Regions from separate parts of the Bradyrhizobium sp. SZCCHNR1098 genome, predicted to be linked through region 3. Evidence: riboswitches for the same ligand, from Rfam matches in the RefSeq annotation. Region 3 holds a riboswitch; each other region holds the start of a gene.
The links. Region 3 has a riboswitch for S-adenosylmethionine ahead of QX135_RS10755 (homoserine O-acetyltransferase). Riboswitches for the same ligand answer to the same signal wherever they lie in the genome.

Region 1: it holds a riboswitch for S-adenosylmethionine, as region 3 does, so the genes downstream of both, QX135_RS12340 (O-succinylhomoserine sulfhydrylase) here and QX135_RS10755 (homoserine O-acetyltransferase) in region 3, are expected to answer to the same signal.
Region 2: it holds a riboswitch for S-adenosylmethionine, as region 3 does, so the genes downstream of both, QX135_RS18130 (GNAT family N-acetyltransferase) here and QX135_RS10755 (homoserine O-acetyltransferase) in region 3, are expected to answer to the same signal.

The regions. Positions count from the first base shown of each region.
Region 1 is NZ_JAUEXY010000004.1:422,114-427,438, reverse strand. It holds gene QX135_RS12350 (SGNH/GDSL hydrolase family protein) at 1-456, shown strand, start outside; gene QX135_RS12345 (SGNH/GDSL hydrolase family protein) at 470-1,624, shown strand; gene QX135_RS12340 (O-succinylhomoserine sulfhydrylase) at 1,712-2,920, opposite strand; SAM riboswitch at 2,997-3,076, opposite strand; gene QX135_RS12335 (2'-deoxycytidine 5'-triphosphate deaminase) at 3,189-4,295, shown strand; gene QX135_RS12330 (MATE family efflux transporter) at 4,416-5,325, shown strand, end outside.
Region 2 is NZ_JAUEXY010000008.1:61,234-66,558, reverse strand. It holds gene gcl (glyoxylate carboligase) at 63-1,850, shown strand; gene hyi (hydroxypyruvate isomerase) at 1,896-2,687, shown strand; gene QX135_RS18135 (energy transducer TonB) at 2,831-3,310, opposite strand; SAM-I-IV-variant riboswitch at 3,500-3,609, shown strand; gene QX135_RS18130 (GNAT family N-acetyltransferase) at 3,655-4,125, shown strand; gene QX135_RS18125 (hypothetical protein) at 4,352-4,669, opposite strand; gene QX135_RS18120 (glutathione S-transferase family protein) at 4,967-5,325, shown strand, end outside.
Region 3 is NZ_JAUEXY010000004.1:75,281-80,605, forward strand. It holds gene QX135_RS10745 (GIY-YIG nuclease family protein) at 531-866, opposite strand; gene metW (methionine biosynthesis protein MetW) at 932-1,597, opposite strand; gene QX135_RS10755 (homoserine O-acetyltransferase) at 1,601-2,815, opposite strand; SAM riboswitch at 2,907-2,986, opposite strand; gene QX135_RS10760 (chorismate mutase) at 3,185-4,018, shown strand; gene hisC (histidinol-phosphate transaminase) at 4,056-5,153, shown strand; gene QX135_RS10770 (prephenate/arogenate dehydrogenase family protein) at 5,150-5,325, shown strand, end outside.

The DNA of each region.
Region 1 (5,325 bases), 350 kb from region 3:
CAGCCCAAGAAGACGGCCGAGGAGGTCGCGGGCAATCTCGTTAAACTGGTGGAAGGAAAAAGGCCTAATTTGGTCATCTGGCAGACCGGCACGGTCGACGCCATGCGGTCGATCGATCCTGATGAGTTCCGGCAGGCGGTCGACGACGGTGTGGCGACGCTGCAGAAAGCGGGAGCTGACGTCGTCTTGATGAACCTGCAATACAGTCCGCGGACGGAGACATTGATCTCCGTGCCGCCCTATGTCGACAACATGCGTGTGGTGGCGCAGCACCGGGACATTCCGCTGTTCGATCGGTTTGCCATCATGCGGCAATGGAACGAGCAGGGCGATTTCGACCTGTTCAATCCGACGCACGGAGTCGAGCTGGCCAAGCAGGTTCATGACTGCCTCGGCCGGGCGCTGTCGAAGTTCATCATCGACGCGGCGCATATCGGGCCGGCGCAGCAGAACTAGGGTTATGTCGTTCATGACGTCGAATGAGTGTCACCGCGTCTCCGGGACATGGGAGAAGCTTTCGGCCGTTGCGGTCATTGCCATCGCCCTCGCGCTGAGCCCGCAGAAGCTACGGGCGCAGAGCGCAGCGCCGGCTGCGCCCGCCGCGCTTTCCGATGTGGAGAGCTCCGATCCAAAGGCTCCGCTGATCAGCGGGCGACCGAGCATCGGTCACGTCACGGTGGCGCAGGCGAGCGATCAGGTGCCCGGGCCGATCGCCGTGGCGCGCCCGGCGACCATAACCTCGCCGCCTGCGGCGACGACCGCGCCGGCCATGACCGATGCACAGCCGCCGGCTGCAGCCGGGCAGGCCGTCGTGGCGGCGCCGCCGTCGCGCAGCATCACCGAGCGGGCGATCGACAAGGTCAAGCAGGTCGCGAAGTCGGCCACCGACATCTTCAACCGCGTGCCGTGCCTGACGCCGAAGGGCGTCGCCAAGAAGAATTTCATTTCGCTGCCGCACGTCGCCAACAAGCTCGCCTCCGGCCTGCCGGTCGTCATCGTCGCCTTCGGCTCGTCGTCGACGCAGGGCTATGGCGCGAGCGCGCCGGACTACACCTATCCGAATCGGCTCGCCGCGCAGCTGCGCCGGCAATATCCGATGGTCGACATCAGCGTCATCAATGCCGGCGTCGGCGGCGAGGATGCGCCGGAGATGATGAAGCGGCTGGAGACGTCGGTGATCGACCGGCATCCGGATCTCGTGATCTGGCAGGTCGGCACCAATGCCGTGCTGCGCGATCTCGATCCCGCCGAGACCGCCAAGCTGGTCGATGACGGCGTCGCCAAGATCCAGGCGGCGGCCTCCGATGTCGTGCTGGTCGACCTGCAATATTCGCCGCGCGTCAACGAGCGCTCGGAGAACGCCAGCCGCATGAACAAGCTGCTCGGGCGTATCGCCGAGCTGCATCACGCCGGCATCTTCCCCCGCTTCGAGGTGATGCGCGACTGGCACGAGCGGCAGGCGATCCCGATCAACGAGTTCGTGATCTCGGACGGTCTGCACATGAGCGATTGGGGCTACGCCTGCTTCGCCCAGCTGCTCGGCGACGACATCATCCGCTCGGTCGGCCAGGTCAAGCTCGGCATCAACACGCCGGCCAACGTGCTGACCTATCGGCCGATGTGAGAGTGGCGAGTAGGGAATAGCGAGTAGCGAGTAGCGAATAGGATGCAATCGGTACGCCCTATTCGCCATTCTCTATGCGGCCATTCGCTACGCGGCCCTCAGGGCCGCATCCAGATCCTCGATCAGATCGTCGGCATGCTCGAGCCCGGCGGAGAAGCGGATGAAGCCCTCGCTGATGCCGAGCTCGGCGCGCGCCTCCGGCGTCAGCCGCTGGTGCGTCGTCGTCGCCGGATGCGTGACCAGCGTCTTGGCGTCGCCGAGATTGTTGGAGATGCGCGCGAGCTTCAAGCCGTTGAGCGTGCGGAACGCGCCGGCCTTGCCGCCCTTCACCTCGAAGCCGACCAGCGTCGAGCCGGCGCGCATCTGCTTGCGCACGGTCGCCGCCTGCGGATGGTCCTCGCGACCGGGATAGATCAGCCGCGAGATCTTCGGATGCGCCGCGAGAAAGTCGGCCACCTTCGCCGCCGTCTCGGTCTGCGCGCGCACGCGCACCGCCAAGGTCTCCAGGCCCTTGAGCAGGACCCAGGCGTTGAACGGCGAGATCGACGGACCGGTCTGGCGCATGAAATTGTGGATGTGCTCGGCGATGAACGCCTCCGACGACAGGATCACGCCGCCGAGGCAGCGGCCCTGGCCATCGATGTGCTTGGTCGCGGAATACACCACGACGTCGGCGCCGAGCGCGAGCGGGCTCTGCCAGATCGGGGTCGCGAACACGTTGTCGACGATCAGTCGCGCGCCACGGGCGTGCGCGATCTCGGCGATCGCGGGAATGTCCATCACGTCGAGCGTCGGATTGGTCGGGCTCTCCAGGAAGAACGACTTGGTGTTCGGCCTGACCGCCTTCTGCCATTGGTCGAGGTCGAGCCCATCGACCAGGGTCGATTCGATGCCGTAGCGCGGCAAGAGATCTTCGACGACGTAGCGGCACGAGCCGAACAGCGCCTTGGCGGCGACGACGTGATCGCCGGCACGGAGGGGAGCGAGGATTGCCGTGGTGACTGCGGCCATGCCGGTTGCGGCCGAGCGGCAGGCCTCGGCGCCCTCGAGCTCGATCATGCGGCGCTCGAACATTGCCGTGGTCGGGTTGGAGAAGCGCGAATAGATGAAGCCGGGATCCTCGCCCTTGAAGCGCGCCTCGCACTCCTCGGCGGTGGCGTAGACGAAGCCTTGCGTCAGATAGAGCGCCTCGGCGGTCTCGCCGAATTCGGAACGCAAGGTGCCGGAATGCACCAGGCGGGTTTCAGGACGATAGCGGGCGAACGACGCCGGGGCCTTCGCGGGGGACTTCGACATGTGACCTCCATCGTGACCACCGCCTCCAGCGATGGGCACAAAAAAACCGGCCTGGGAAAACTCCTCACGGCCGGGATCACAATCGTCCCCGGCCTGTTTAGCGACTTATTTAACGTGGCTGCAAGCCGGCCGGCTCAAATCACCACGGGATAAGTCGTGCTCATAGTCGCAACCGGCCTTTCCGTCAAGCCAGCCATCGGATAACCGGTAAAAAGACCCTATATAGGCTCGATAAGCCGCCGTTCCGGCGCCTGCAAAGGATCAGGTCTTGCCGTTTTCGCTCAGCCCCGACGCCCACGGCATCCTCCCCGATCGCATGATCGTGGCGATGGCGGAGGCTGGCCTGATCATCCCCGCATACGATTTTGTCGAAAGCCAGATCCAGCCGGCGAGCCTGGACCTGCGGCTCGGCGACATCGCCTATCGCGTGCGGGCAAGCTTTCTGCCCGGGCCGGGCGCGACGGTCGCCGAGCGTATCGACGAGTTGAAGCTGCACGAATTCGCGCTCGCCGACGGCGCAGTGCTGGAGACCAACTGCGTCTACATCGTGCCGCTCTTGGAGAGTCTCGCGCTGCCGAAGGACATCGTCGCGGCCGCCAATCCGAAGAGCTCGACCGGGCGGCTCGACGTGTTCACCCGCGTGATCGCCGACGGCACGCGACGGTTCGACATGATCGGAGCCGGCTATCACGGTCCGCTCTACGCCGAGATCAGCCCGAAGACGTTTCCCGTTTTGCTGCGCGAAGGCTCGCGCCTGTCCCAGGTCCGCTTCCGCTACCGCGACGCGGTTCTGTCGGAGGACGAACTGATCGCGCTGCATCAGGCCGAGCGGCTGGTGGATCGCGATGATGCGGATCTCGTCGGCGGCGTCGCTCTTTCCGTCGACCTGTCCGGCAGCAATGCCAACGGCTATGTGGGCTATCGCGCCAAGCGCCATACCGGCGTCGTCGACGTCGACCGCCGCGCCGGCTATGCTGTGGAGGAGTTCTGGGAGCCGATCAAGGCGCGCCCCGACGGCAGCCTCATTCTCGATCCCGGCGAGTTCTACATCCTGGCTTCGAAGGAGGCCGTGCAGGTGCCGCCGGACTACGCCGCCGAGATGGTGCCGTTCGATCCGCTCGTGGGCGAATTCCGTGTCCACTATGCCGGCTTCTTCGATCCCGGCTTCGGCTATGCCGGCGCCGGCGGGCAGGGCTCGCGCGCGGTGCTCGAGGTGCGCTCGCGCGAGGTGCCGTTCATCCTCGAGCACGGTCAGATCGTCGGCCGCCTCGTCTATGAGAAGATGCTGGCCCGGCCGAACGCGATGTATGGCAGCCGCATCGGCTCCAACTACCAGGCCCAGGGCCTGAAGCTCTCCAAGCACTTCCGCCTCTAGGCCCGGCTGCGCGCTGACCGCGCACCCCCAATGCGCCCGCTGCACGGGGCGCGGCCCGGCGGTGTGCTAGGAGGAACGACAAAGGTCCCGCCAGATGGCGCGGCCAAACGGGGAGCGAGCATGTCCGAGATCGGCTTGGCCGACAGTCCGGTCGGCGAGGGGCGTACGTTGCCGCCCATCGCGAAGCCGGTTCGGAATGCGCTCGTCGACGGACCCATTCTGCGCACCCTGCTGTCGCTGGCCTGGCCCAACATCATCGCGAACACGGCAGGCACCTGCGTCGTCATCGCCGAGACCTCCTATATCGGCCGGCTCGGTATCGAGGCGCTGGCGGCGATGGCACTAGTGTTCCCGCTGGTGATCCTGACCATGACGATGTCCGGCGGCGCCATGGGCGGCGGCGTGGCCTCGGCGATCGCGCGGGCGCTCGGCGCCGGCGACACCGAACGGGCCTCGACCCTCGCCACGCACGCGCTGCTGATTGCGCTGTTGTTCGGCGCGACCTTCATGGTCGGCATGCTGGTGTTCGGTCCCGCTTTGCTGGAGGTGCTCGGCGGCCGCGGCGCGGTGCTGAGCCATGCCACAGCCTATCTGCAGATCTTCTTCGGCGGCGCCATCCTGCCCTGGCTGATGAACTCGATGGCCGGCATCCTGCGCGGCACCGGCAACATGAAGCTGCCGTCGTTCATGATCCTCAGTTCGGCGCTGCTGCAGATCGTATTGGGCGGCACGCTCAGCCTGGTCCTCGGGCTCGGCATGCGCGGCGTCGCCGCCGGCGCGCTGCTGGCTTTCTGCGTCAGCATCTCGGTGATGGGCTGGTACCTGTTCTCCGGCCGCGCGCGCGTGCGGCCGAAGCTGCGGGGCCTGAAGATCAGCCGCGCGATGTTCGCCGACATCCTCAAGGTCGGCGCCATCGCCTGCTTCTCGCCGCTGCAATCCGTGCTGTCGATCGCGATCTTCACGCACATGCTGGCATCGTTCGGCACCGCCGTGCTGGCCGGCTACGGCATCGGCGCACGGCTCGAATTCA
Region 2 (5,325 bases), on a different contig from region 3:
AGTGAATTGAGATCGTAGCTGCCAGCAGCGAAGCTCGCGCATCAACCAGAGGGAGGCGCGAGATGGCGAAGATGCGGGCGATCGATGCTGCGGTGCGTATCTTGGAGAAGGAAGGCGTCACCTGCGCCTTCGGCGTTCCCGGAGCTGCAATCAACCCGCTCTATTCCGCGCTGCAGCGGCGCGGCTCGATCCGCCACATTCTCGCCCGCCACGTCGAGGGCGCCTCGCACATGGCCGAGGGCTACACCCGCGCCAAGGCCGGCAATATCGGCGTGTGCATTGGAACCTCAGGCCCCGCCGGCACCGACATGATCACCGGGCTCTACGCGGCCATCGCGGATTCGATTCCGATCCTCTGCATCACCGGCCAGGCGCCACGCGCGCGGCTCTACAAGGAGGATTTCCAGGCCGTCGACATCGAGCAGATCGCCAAGCCCGTCACCAAATGGGCAGTGACGGTGCGCGAGCCGGGGCTGGTACCGCGCGTGTTCAGCCAGGCCTTCCACATCATGCGCTCGGGCCGCCCGGGACCGGTGCTGATCGACCTGCCGCTCGACGTGCAGCTCGCCGAGATCGAGTTCGACGACGAGACCTATGCGCCGCTGCCGGTCTACAAGCCCGCCGCAACCCGCAAGCAGATCGAGAAGGCGCTTGAGATGCTCAACGCCGCCGAGCGCCCGCTGATCGTCGCCGGCGGCGGCGTCATCAATGCCGATGCCAGCGACCTGCTGGTCGCCTTCGCCGAGACCGTCAACGTGCCTGTCGTGCCGACCCTGATGGGTTGGGGCGCCATTCCCGACGATCATTTGCTGATGGCCGGCATGGTCGGCCTGCAGACCAGCCATCGCTACGGCAATGCCAACTTCCTCGAGTCCGATTTCGTCCTCGGCATCGGCAACCGCTGGGCCAACCGCCACACCGGATCGATCGAGACCTACACGAAAGGGCGCACCTTCGTGCATGTCGACATCGAGCCGACCCAGATCGGCCGCGTGTTCAATCCCGAGCTCGGCATCGTCTCGGATGCAAAGGCGGCGCTGGAGATGTTCCTCAGCGTCGCGCGCGAATGGCGCAAGGCGGGCAAACTGCGCGAGCGGCAGGCCTGGCCCGCGGCGTGCCAGGACCGCAAGCGGACCATGCTCCGGCGCAGCGATTTCGACCAGGTGCCGATCAAGCCGCAACGCGTCTATCACGAGATGAACAAGGCGTTCGGTCGCGACACCTGCTACATCAGCGTCATCGGCCTGTCGCAGATCGGCGGCGCCCAGTTCCTCAGCGTCCACCGCCCGCGCAACTGGATCAATGCGGGGCAGGCGGGGCCGCTCGGCTGGACCTTGCCGGCCGCGCTCGGCGTGCGCGTCGCGGATCCGAAGCGTGAGATCGTCGCGCTCTCGGGCGACTATGATTTCCAGTTCCTGATCGAGGAGCTCGCGGTCGGCGCCCAGTTCAACCTGCCTTACATCCATGTCGTCGTGAACAACGCCTATCTCGGCCTCATACGGCAGGCGCAGCGCGGCTTCTCGATGGACTATCAGGTCCAGCTGTCGTTCGAGAACATCAATGCGCCGGAGGTCGGCGGCTATGGCGTCGACCACGTCGCGGTCGCGCAGGGCCTCGGCTGCAAGGCGATCCGCGTCACCGACCCTCGCCAGGCGCAGGCTGCGTTCGCGACCGCGCGCGAATGGATGGCGGAATACCAGGTGCCTGTCGTGGTCGAGTTCGTGCTCGAACGCGTCACCAACATCGCGATGGGTACCGAGATCGACAACGTCGTGGAGTTCGAGGAGGTGCTCGACCTGCCGGTGGACGACACCCCGGCCGAGCCGCCGCGCACCTTGCTGCCGGCCTGATCGCAGCAACCGCTCTCATTCGAGGACCAATTCGAGGACCATGACATGCCGCGCTTTGCTGCCAATCTCACCATGCTCTTCAACGAGCTCCCGTTCATCGAGCGCTTCGCGGCTGCCAAGGCGGCCGGCTTCAGCGGTGTCGAGTATCTCTTCCCGTACGACTTCGACAAGGCGGAGCTGAGCGAGCAGCTGACGCGTCACGGGCTGACGCAGGTGCTGCACAATCTGCCCGCCGGCAACTGGGCCGCGGGCGAGCGCGGCATCGCGATCCTGCCGGATCGCGTCGACGAATTCCGCGACGGCGTTCGTCGCGCCATCGAATACGCGCGGGCGCTCGACTGCCGCCAGGTCAACTGCCTCGTCGGGATAGCGCCTGATGATGCCGACCCGCGCGAGCTCAACCAGGTGCTGGTCCGCAACCTGCGCTTTGCCGCAACCGCGCTGAAAGCGCAGGGGATCAAGCTCTTGATCGAGCCGATCAACACGCTCGACATTCCCGGCTTTGTCCTCAACCGCACGGCACAAGCGCTTCAGCTGATCTCGGAGGTCGAGTCCGACAATCTGTTCCTCCAGTACGACATTTACCACATGCAGATCATGGAGGGCGATCTCGCCCGCACCATGCAGAAGCATCTCGCCCGCATCGCGCACATCCAGCTCGCCGACAATCCGGGCCGCCACGAGCCCGGCACCGGCGAGATCAACTATGCGTTCCTGTTCCGGCATCTGGATGCGATCGGCTATCGCGGCTGGATCGGTTGTGAGTACAAGCCGCAGACGACGACGGTGGACGGGCTGGGCTGGCTGACCGATCGCGCGATCGTTCCCGCGAGCTGAGTTTACTACGTGCCATTCAGCCCGGGTTTGCTGCCGAGGAAGATGCCGCCGCTCCTGTCTCTTCACGCGAGGCTTATGGATTGCATCGAGCGCTACAGGATGGCGCAGCTTCAATGTTGTTGCGCGTGAGTTTCACTCACGCCTTAGCAGCCACGACAGATGCCGTGAATTTTTGTGTCAATCTTCTTCTGCTCGTCGACCCACTCAGCAGGCCATTGTCCGCCTGCCCAAGGCAACTGCTTCCTGTTGGCAAAGTTGATGGGTACCGTAAAGGTGAAGCTATCGTCGCTCATCTCTGCGGGCGGCTCCGGAAATGGTTCCGCTCGCTCAATCATACTTAGGGCCGCCGTATCGAGTAACTCGGAGCCGGCGCTTTCCACCAGTTCTCTGGAAATCAGTTTCCCCTGCCGATCAATGACAAACTTGACCTTGGCCGTGCCACTTTGACCGGCCGCCCCTGGCGGAAACGTTCTCTTGCTCACTAATAGTATTACAATCTTCTTTTTCCACGCTTCGCGAGCGCTTGCCTGAGCGCCGACACTTTCCGTTTGCGCATATGAGAAAGACGCCGAAGCCAGTAGCAGTACGAACACACCGGCCAGCGAAGGAATTCTCGCGTTCATAAGCGGATTCCATCACACGCGAAGATAATTCACAACCAAAAATTGCCGGTATGGCGCAGTTGCGCGAAGCGCCCGTCCCGTACGTCGCCAGCGTCGGCTGAAAAGGTCCGCGTTGGGCCAGGAGCGGCCGCGCGTTGTTCCTCAAACTGGGGCGTGCTTGCCAAGCTCGATCGTGCCAGCTATCGTCAACTCCAACATCAAGAGTTGGGCCGACGCCCAGCGCCAACCTGCTCCCCGAGCAAGGTGGCTTTCTTCCTTCGGAAGAAGATGTGGCCGGTCCGGCAACTAAACGGGACAAGCCACCACGGCGTCATGCGCTCCTCTCTTCGAAGAAGGGGACGAGAATGACTGTCGATAGAATCGAAATTGAGCCGGCCGATGCAAGGTCCCAGGACCTGATTAACCTCGTAACCGCGCTGGACGATTTCTTAAACAAGGTCTGCGGGGTGGAAAGGAATCACGGCTCTCCAATTGATCGGCTAGCGCACGACGACACGCAAATGTTTATCGCGCGGATTGCCGGACAAGCCGTTGGCTGTGCGGGGCTGCAGGTGTTCGCTGATGGTACCGGGGAGGTGAAGCGCATGTATGTCGTCACCGAGGTTCGTGCAACTGGAATAGGCAGCAGGCTCTTGACGCGCGTCGTGGAAGCGGCCCTGACCGCCAAGCTGCCGGTTCTGCGGCTGGAAACCACGGAATTTCTTCCCGATGCCCAGAGGCTCTATCGGGCGAAGGGGTTCGTTCCGTGCCCAGCGTATGGCGCTTACGTTTCCAACCCGATCAATTTGTACTTCGAGAGATGGCTGACGAAATGATGGTCGAGGGCGATGTGCCGACAAGGAATAGATGATCAAGTCTGCTTTTAGATTGCTCAAATCCCCATAGCGCTTGCCGCGCCACCCCGCTCAACATGCGCGGTTTCCTCCCTTGGAGGGTTTCGGACGCCGGCCGCCCGAATATGCCGCGCCGTCAATCATGCGGCCGGCATCCGAAACCCTTCACATAACCGGACATCGCTAAACGACATGATGGCGATCCCGGTCATCTATCCAACGGGTAAAATCGTTTCAAGAACCCGTCGATCTCGCTATCGGCTGCCTGCCAGCGTGCTCCACGTTCGCTTCTCAAGAGACAGAGGCCGAGAAGTTCTAGCGGGCCATCGGCAACAAGCTCAAGCGTCCCTTTCTTCGCGATCCAGTGCTCTTCACCGCCCTTATCGAGGCGGTCGACCGAATATCCGAGTTCAACAAGCGTGAGATACGCTGGGACTTCCGTATTGCCCGCTGCCGCAATAATTTCTTGCGCCATCTCATTTCCCCTACCGCGCGCGGATAGGCGTCCGAGCATCGCCTCGTTCACTGCAACCTTCCTTGCCCGCAGTCCGCGATGATCGCAATGGGTCAAATGCAGCCATTGAGGGCCTTGGTCGCCTGCTTCTGCTTCAGACCTGAAAGCGGGCTGTGCTCCCACCTGTTTGGACGGTTTGGGATGGGCTAGCCGCCGACATCTTTAGTGCGTCTTTTCATCTTCGAGTCTGATCATGATGTGCTGCGCCAAGCCGGAGTTCGAGGAGCCGCTGAGAAAATCTCCGGCCGCATGTCGGGCTGACGAACGGAGGGCCGTCCTGGGAGCGGACAACGGAGGAGGTTGCGAGCGATGATCACTGTGTTCGGAGAGGGCAGAGGCTTCCGTGTCGTCTGGTTGCTCGAAGAGATGGGGCTGCCGTACCGGCTTCGGGACGTGGATCTCCTGGCCGGGGTCGAGAACGACGCCGAGTTCCTGACGATCAATCCCGCCGGATTCATTCCGGCGATCCGCGATGGCGACGTCACGATGGTCGAGTCCGTTGCGATCATGGAATACATCTTGGGGCGGTATGGGCCGACAGCGCTGGCGCCCGCGGCACATGATGTTGCTTTTCCTGCCTATCAGCAGTTTCTCCACCTCGGTGAGGCGGGCCTCGCAGCCTCGCTTTATTTCGTTTCGGGAGCCCGGCACCTTGCGCCTGAAAGCGA
Region 3 (5,325 bases):
TCCGCCCGTCCCGCCTCACTGCAAGAGGGGCGTATCGCGGTCGTCACGAACGCTGAGGTGGGATGCGGTGGGCGTGTCGGATTGCGCGTGGGGCTTCCTCGCGCGGACGAGCAATTCCGGCACGCACGGTCAAGTCGCGCGGTCCTGATACCCCGATGCTGGTATCCAGCGCGATGCGCGCAAGCGCATTGCGCGACACGGTGGCCAAAAAGCCCGGCGCACCGAGGAGAATGCGAAGCAGCCGTTCAACCATCGCGCAGGGAAGGCCGGGTGTTCCGGCTCGTACCTGTGGTTCCTGCCGCCTGCATTTTTTCCGCAGGCGGGCCATGGGTGCGGCCAGCATCCGGCCTTCCCTGCGCCTCTTCGCTATCGGAGGCGATGCATGACGCATAGCTCGGGCGCGAAGGTGCCGCGGGGATGCGCAGCCTTGTCTCAACCGCCATCGGCTCTTTGAAAAGTGAAATCCCGCCACCCCAAGCTCGTCATGGCCGGGCTTGTCCCGGCCATCCACGTCCGTCCTCGTGCGCGCCTCAAGCTGTGATCCTATCGTAGAGATCATCCCAGCTGGGATTGCTCGCAAGGATCATTCCAACCTTCCAGGCGCGCGACCAATGCGTGATGTTGTGCTCCCGTTGGATCGCGCTCTGAATGTCGTCGAAGACTTCAAAGTACACCAATCGCGTCAAGCCATACCGCCTGGTGAAGCCATCAACCAAGCCGGATCGATGCTGAAAGACACGGCGCACGAGATCGCTGGTCACGCCGACATAGAGCGCACCGTTGGGACGATTAGTCATGAAGTACACGTAGCCGCCCGCCATCTCGCCATACTGCAAGACGTGGATGGCCGGGACAAGCCCGGCCATGACGGCCGAGAGAGCGGGCCACAAACTTCAACAAGGCCCCGGGGCTGCGGTCGCCCCCCGTCTCCCTACCGCCCCTTCTCCGCCCTGCTCAGAAGAAACACCCCCTGCTCGCCGAACATGTTCCAGAACCACCAGGGCATGGCGACACGCAAGGGGCGGCCGTAACTATCAAGTGCGACGGCGCGCTCCATCTTGACGCCGATCTCGTCGCAGAGCTGCACGAAGTCCTTGATGGTGCAGAAATGGATGTTCGGCGTGTCGTACCAGGTGAAAGGCAGATTGTCGGTGCGCGGCATGTGGCCGCCGACCAGCAGCTGCAGCCGCAGCCGCCAGAAGCCGAAATTCGGGAAGGTGACGATGGCACGGCGGCCGATGCGCAGGAGATTTTCCAGCACCGTCTTGGGCCGCCGCGTCGCTTGCAGGGTCTGCGACAGGACCACGTAGTCGAACGCATCGTCGGGATAATCGACGAGATCGGTGTCAGCATCGCCCTGCACCACCGCGAGGCCCTTGGCGACACAATGGTTGACGCCCTCGCGCGACAGCTCGATGCCGCGGCCGTCGATGCCGCGGCTCTCGAGCAGCTGCAGCAGGTCACCGTCGCCGCAGCCGATGTCGAGCACCTTGGAGCCGCTCTCGACCATGCCGGCGATCAGGAGATGATCGGGCCGATAGGCCAGCACCTCGCCGCCGGAGAATCCGTTCAGCGGCAGCACACCCTGCATGCTCATGTCTCAGCCTCCCGTCGCGACCTTGAGGCCGCGCGCCTTGCCGGCGGAATCGAGAAAAGCGCTGGCGATCTCGAAGAACTCGGGGACGTCGAGCAGGAACGCGTCGTGCCCCCTGTCGGTCTCGATCTCGGCAAACGACACGCGCGCGCTGGACGCGTTGAGCGCATGCACCAGCGCCCGCGACTCCGAAGTCGGAAACAGCCAGTCGCTGGTGAAGGACACCACGCAAAAGCGCGTCTTGATGCCGCGGAACGCCGCCGCCAGCACGCCATCGTGGTCGCCGGCGATGTCGAAATAGTCCATCGCCCGCGTCAGATAGAGATAGGAGTTGGCGTCGAAGCGCTCGACGAAGGACGAGCCCTGATAGCGCAGATAGCTCTCGACCTGGAAGTCGGCGTCGAACGAGAACGTCGGCAACTCGCGGTCTTGCATGCGGCGGCCGAACTTGCGATGCAGGGCGGCATCCGACAGATAAGTGATATGCGCGGCCATCCGTGCCACCGCGAGGCCGCGATGCGGATGAGTGCCCTTGTCGCCGTAGCGGCCGTGGTCCCAGTCGGGATCGGCCATGACGGCCTGGCGGCCGAGCTCGTGGAAGGCGATGTTCTGTGCCGAGTGCCGCGTCGCGCAGGCGATCGCGAGCGTGGCGAACACGCGCTGCGGATAGGCCACCGTCCATTGCAGCGCCTGCATGCCGCCCATCGAGCCGCCGACCACGGCGAACAGCGTGTCGATGCCGAGATGGTCGATCAGCATCGCCTGCGCCCGCACCATGTCGGGGATGGTGATGATCGGGAAATCGAGCCCCCAGACCTTGCCGGTCGCAGGGTTCAGCGAGGCCGGGCCGGTCGAGCCCATGCAGCCGCCAATCACGTTCGAGCAGATGATGAAATAGCGGCTGGGATCGAGCGGACGGCCGGGGCCGACCAGCGTCTCCCACCAGCCCGGCTTGCCGGTGACCGGATGACGGTTGGCGACGTGCTGGTCGCCGGTCAGCGCGTGGCAGACCAGGACCGCGTTCGACTTGTCGGCGTTGAGCTCGCCATAGGTCTGGTAGGCGATCTGGAACGGCGACAGGTCGACGCCGCAATCGAGCCTGAGCGGCTTGTCGGCACCGAACTGCGCGACCAGCGAGCTCGGATGATCGACCTCGTGCGAGCGCTCTTCGGGCGCAATCGTGCGCAGCGCGGAGGTGGGTTTCGGCGTCAGGCCTGTCATGTCTCTCACCCCGGCCATCCGGCAAGGGCTCCCGAACCACGTGACACATCAGGCCATGAAAAACCCGGCCTGAACTGGGGTTCGGCCGGGATCGATAACGTCCCCGGCCTGTTTAGCGAGTTTTTTAACGTGGCTGCAAGCCGGCCGGCTCAAATGACCACGGAACAGGCAGAAACTAGTCCCGCGGGCGCTCCTCGTCAAGGCAAGCTCGGGTTGACCGCCGATCGGGCGCCCCATGGCTGCAGGTCAGCCAAGCCTAGGCAGCACGAGGTAAACTTGCTGTTGCGCACGTCCCCCGCATCGGAGAGAACGGCATCCGTTCCAGTCCGCCGCGCGTTGACCCGCGGCCTGCGAAGAGTGACCCTGCCCATGTCGACCCCGCCGCCAGCCCCTCCCTCGCTCGCCGATTTGCGCAAGGAGATCGACGCGATCGACGAGCAGGTCCATCAGCTCCTGATGAACAGGGCCGACATCATCGACCGGCTGATCAAGGTCAAGAAGACCCAGGAGGTCGGCTCGGCGTTCCGCCCGGCGCGAGAGGCCGACATGATGCGGCGCCTGGTGCAGCGCCATCGCGGCATCCTGCCGCTCGACACCGTCGAGGGCATCTGGCGCGTGATCGTCTCGACGTTCACTTACGTGCAGGCGCCGTTCTCGGTTCACGCCGACGTGTCGGTCGGCGAATCCGCGATGCGCGATTCCGCCAGGTTCCATTTCGGCTTCGTGGTGCCTTATGTCGCCCATTTCAGCGCCCAGGCCGCCGTCGAAGCCGTGGCGCGCTCGAAGGGCGATCTCGCGCTGGTGTCGACGACCTCGGGGCATACGCCGTGGTGGATCACGCTGGAGCCCGCGGGCGCGCCGAAGATCATCGCGCGGATGCCGTTCATCGAGCGGGCCGACCATCCGGCGGCGCTGCCGGTGTTCGCGATCTCGCGCGTCGCGGACGACGCGCTGGTGCTGGAGGTCGAGACCTGGAGCATCCGCGTCTCCGGCTGGAATGCGCAGGTGTCCCGCGCGCTGTCGCCGCTCGCCGACGTCATCGCGGTGCCCGATACCGCCTTCGACGGCGCGGCGCTGTTGGTGTCGATCGAGTCGCCGTCGAACCTCGACAAGATCAAGGCTGCCCTGATCGCGGCGGGCGCCTCGGTCCGCTCGACGGCCCTCGTCGGCGGCCATGCGAAACGCTATACGGTTCCCAGCTGAGACGCCCCGCGCCAGTGATGATTTTCCGGAGTTGACGATGAACCGCCCCGTGCCGAATCCCGGCATCCTCGAGATTGCGCCCTACACGCCGGGCAAGAGCCCGAAGCCCGAGCCGGGCCGCAAGGTGTTCAAGCTGTCGGCGAACGAGACTCCGTTCGGTCCTTCACCCAAGGCGATCGACGCCTTCAAGAGCGCGGCCACGCATCTGGAGGATTATCCGGAAGGCACCTCGCGGGTGCTGCGCGAGGCGATCGGCCGCACCTATGGCCTCGATCCCGGCCGCATCGTCTGCGGCGCCGGCTCCGACGAGATCCTGAATCTGCTGGCACACACCTTTCTCGGGCAAGGCGACGAGGCGATCTCCACCGCGCACGGCTTCCTGGTCTATCCGATCGCGACCATGGGCTGCGGCGCCAGGAACGTGGTTGCCGCCGAGACCGAGTATCGCACCGACGTCGACGCGATCCTGGCCGCGGTGACGCCGCGCACCAAGCTCGTGTGGCTCGCCAATCCGAACAACCCGACCGGCACCTACATCCCGTTCGACGAGGTCAAGCGGCTGCGCGCCGGCCTTCCCTCGCATGTCGTGCTGGTGCTCGACGCCGCCTATGCCGACTACGTCTCGCGCAACGATTATGAGTTCGGGATCGAGCTGGTCGCGACGACCGAGAACACCGTCGTCACCCACACCTTTTCCAAGATCCACGGCCTCGCGGCGCTCCGCGTCGGCTGGATGTTCGGCCCCGCGCCCATCGTCGATGCGATCAACCGAATCCGTGGGCCGTTCAACGTCTCCTCGCCGGCGATGCTCGCCGCGGTCGCCGCGATCGAGGACACCGCGCATCAGCAGATGTCGAAGACGCATACGGAAACGTGGCGCAACTGGCTGACCGAGGAGATCGGCAAGCTCGGGCTGAAGGTGACGCCGAGCGTCACCAATTTCATCCTGATCCACTTCCCGACCGACAAGGGCAAGACCGCGGTCGAGGCCGACGCATTCCTGACCCGGCGCGGCCTCGTGCTGCGCGCGCTCGCCAACTACAAGCTGCCGAACGCGCTGCGCATGACGATCGGCACCGAGGAAGCCAATCGTCTGGTCGTGGAGGCTCTCAGCGAATTCATGAGGGCGAAATGAGCGTCGCGGGGCGGTTCGAACGCATCGCGCTGATCGGCTTCGGCCTGATCGGCGGCTCGATCGCGCGGGCGGCGCGGCTGCAGGGCGTGGCCGGCGAGATCGTCACCACCGCGCGCTCGGAGAAGACTCGCGCGCGCGTCGCCGAACTCGGCCTCGTCGACCGCGTCGTGGC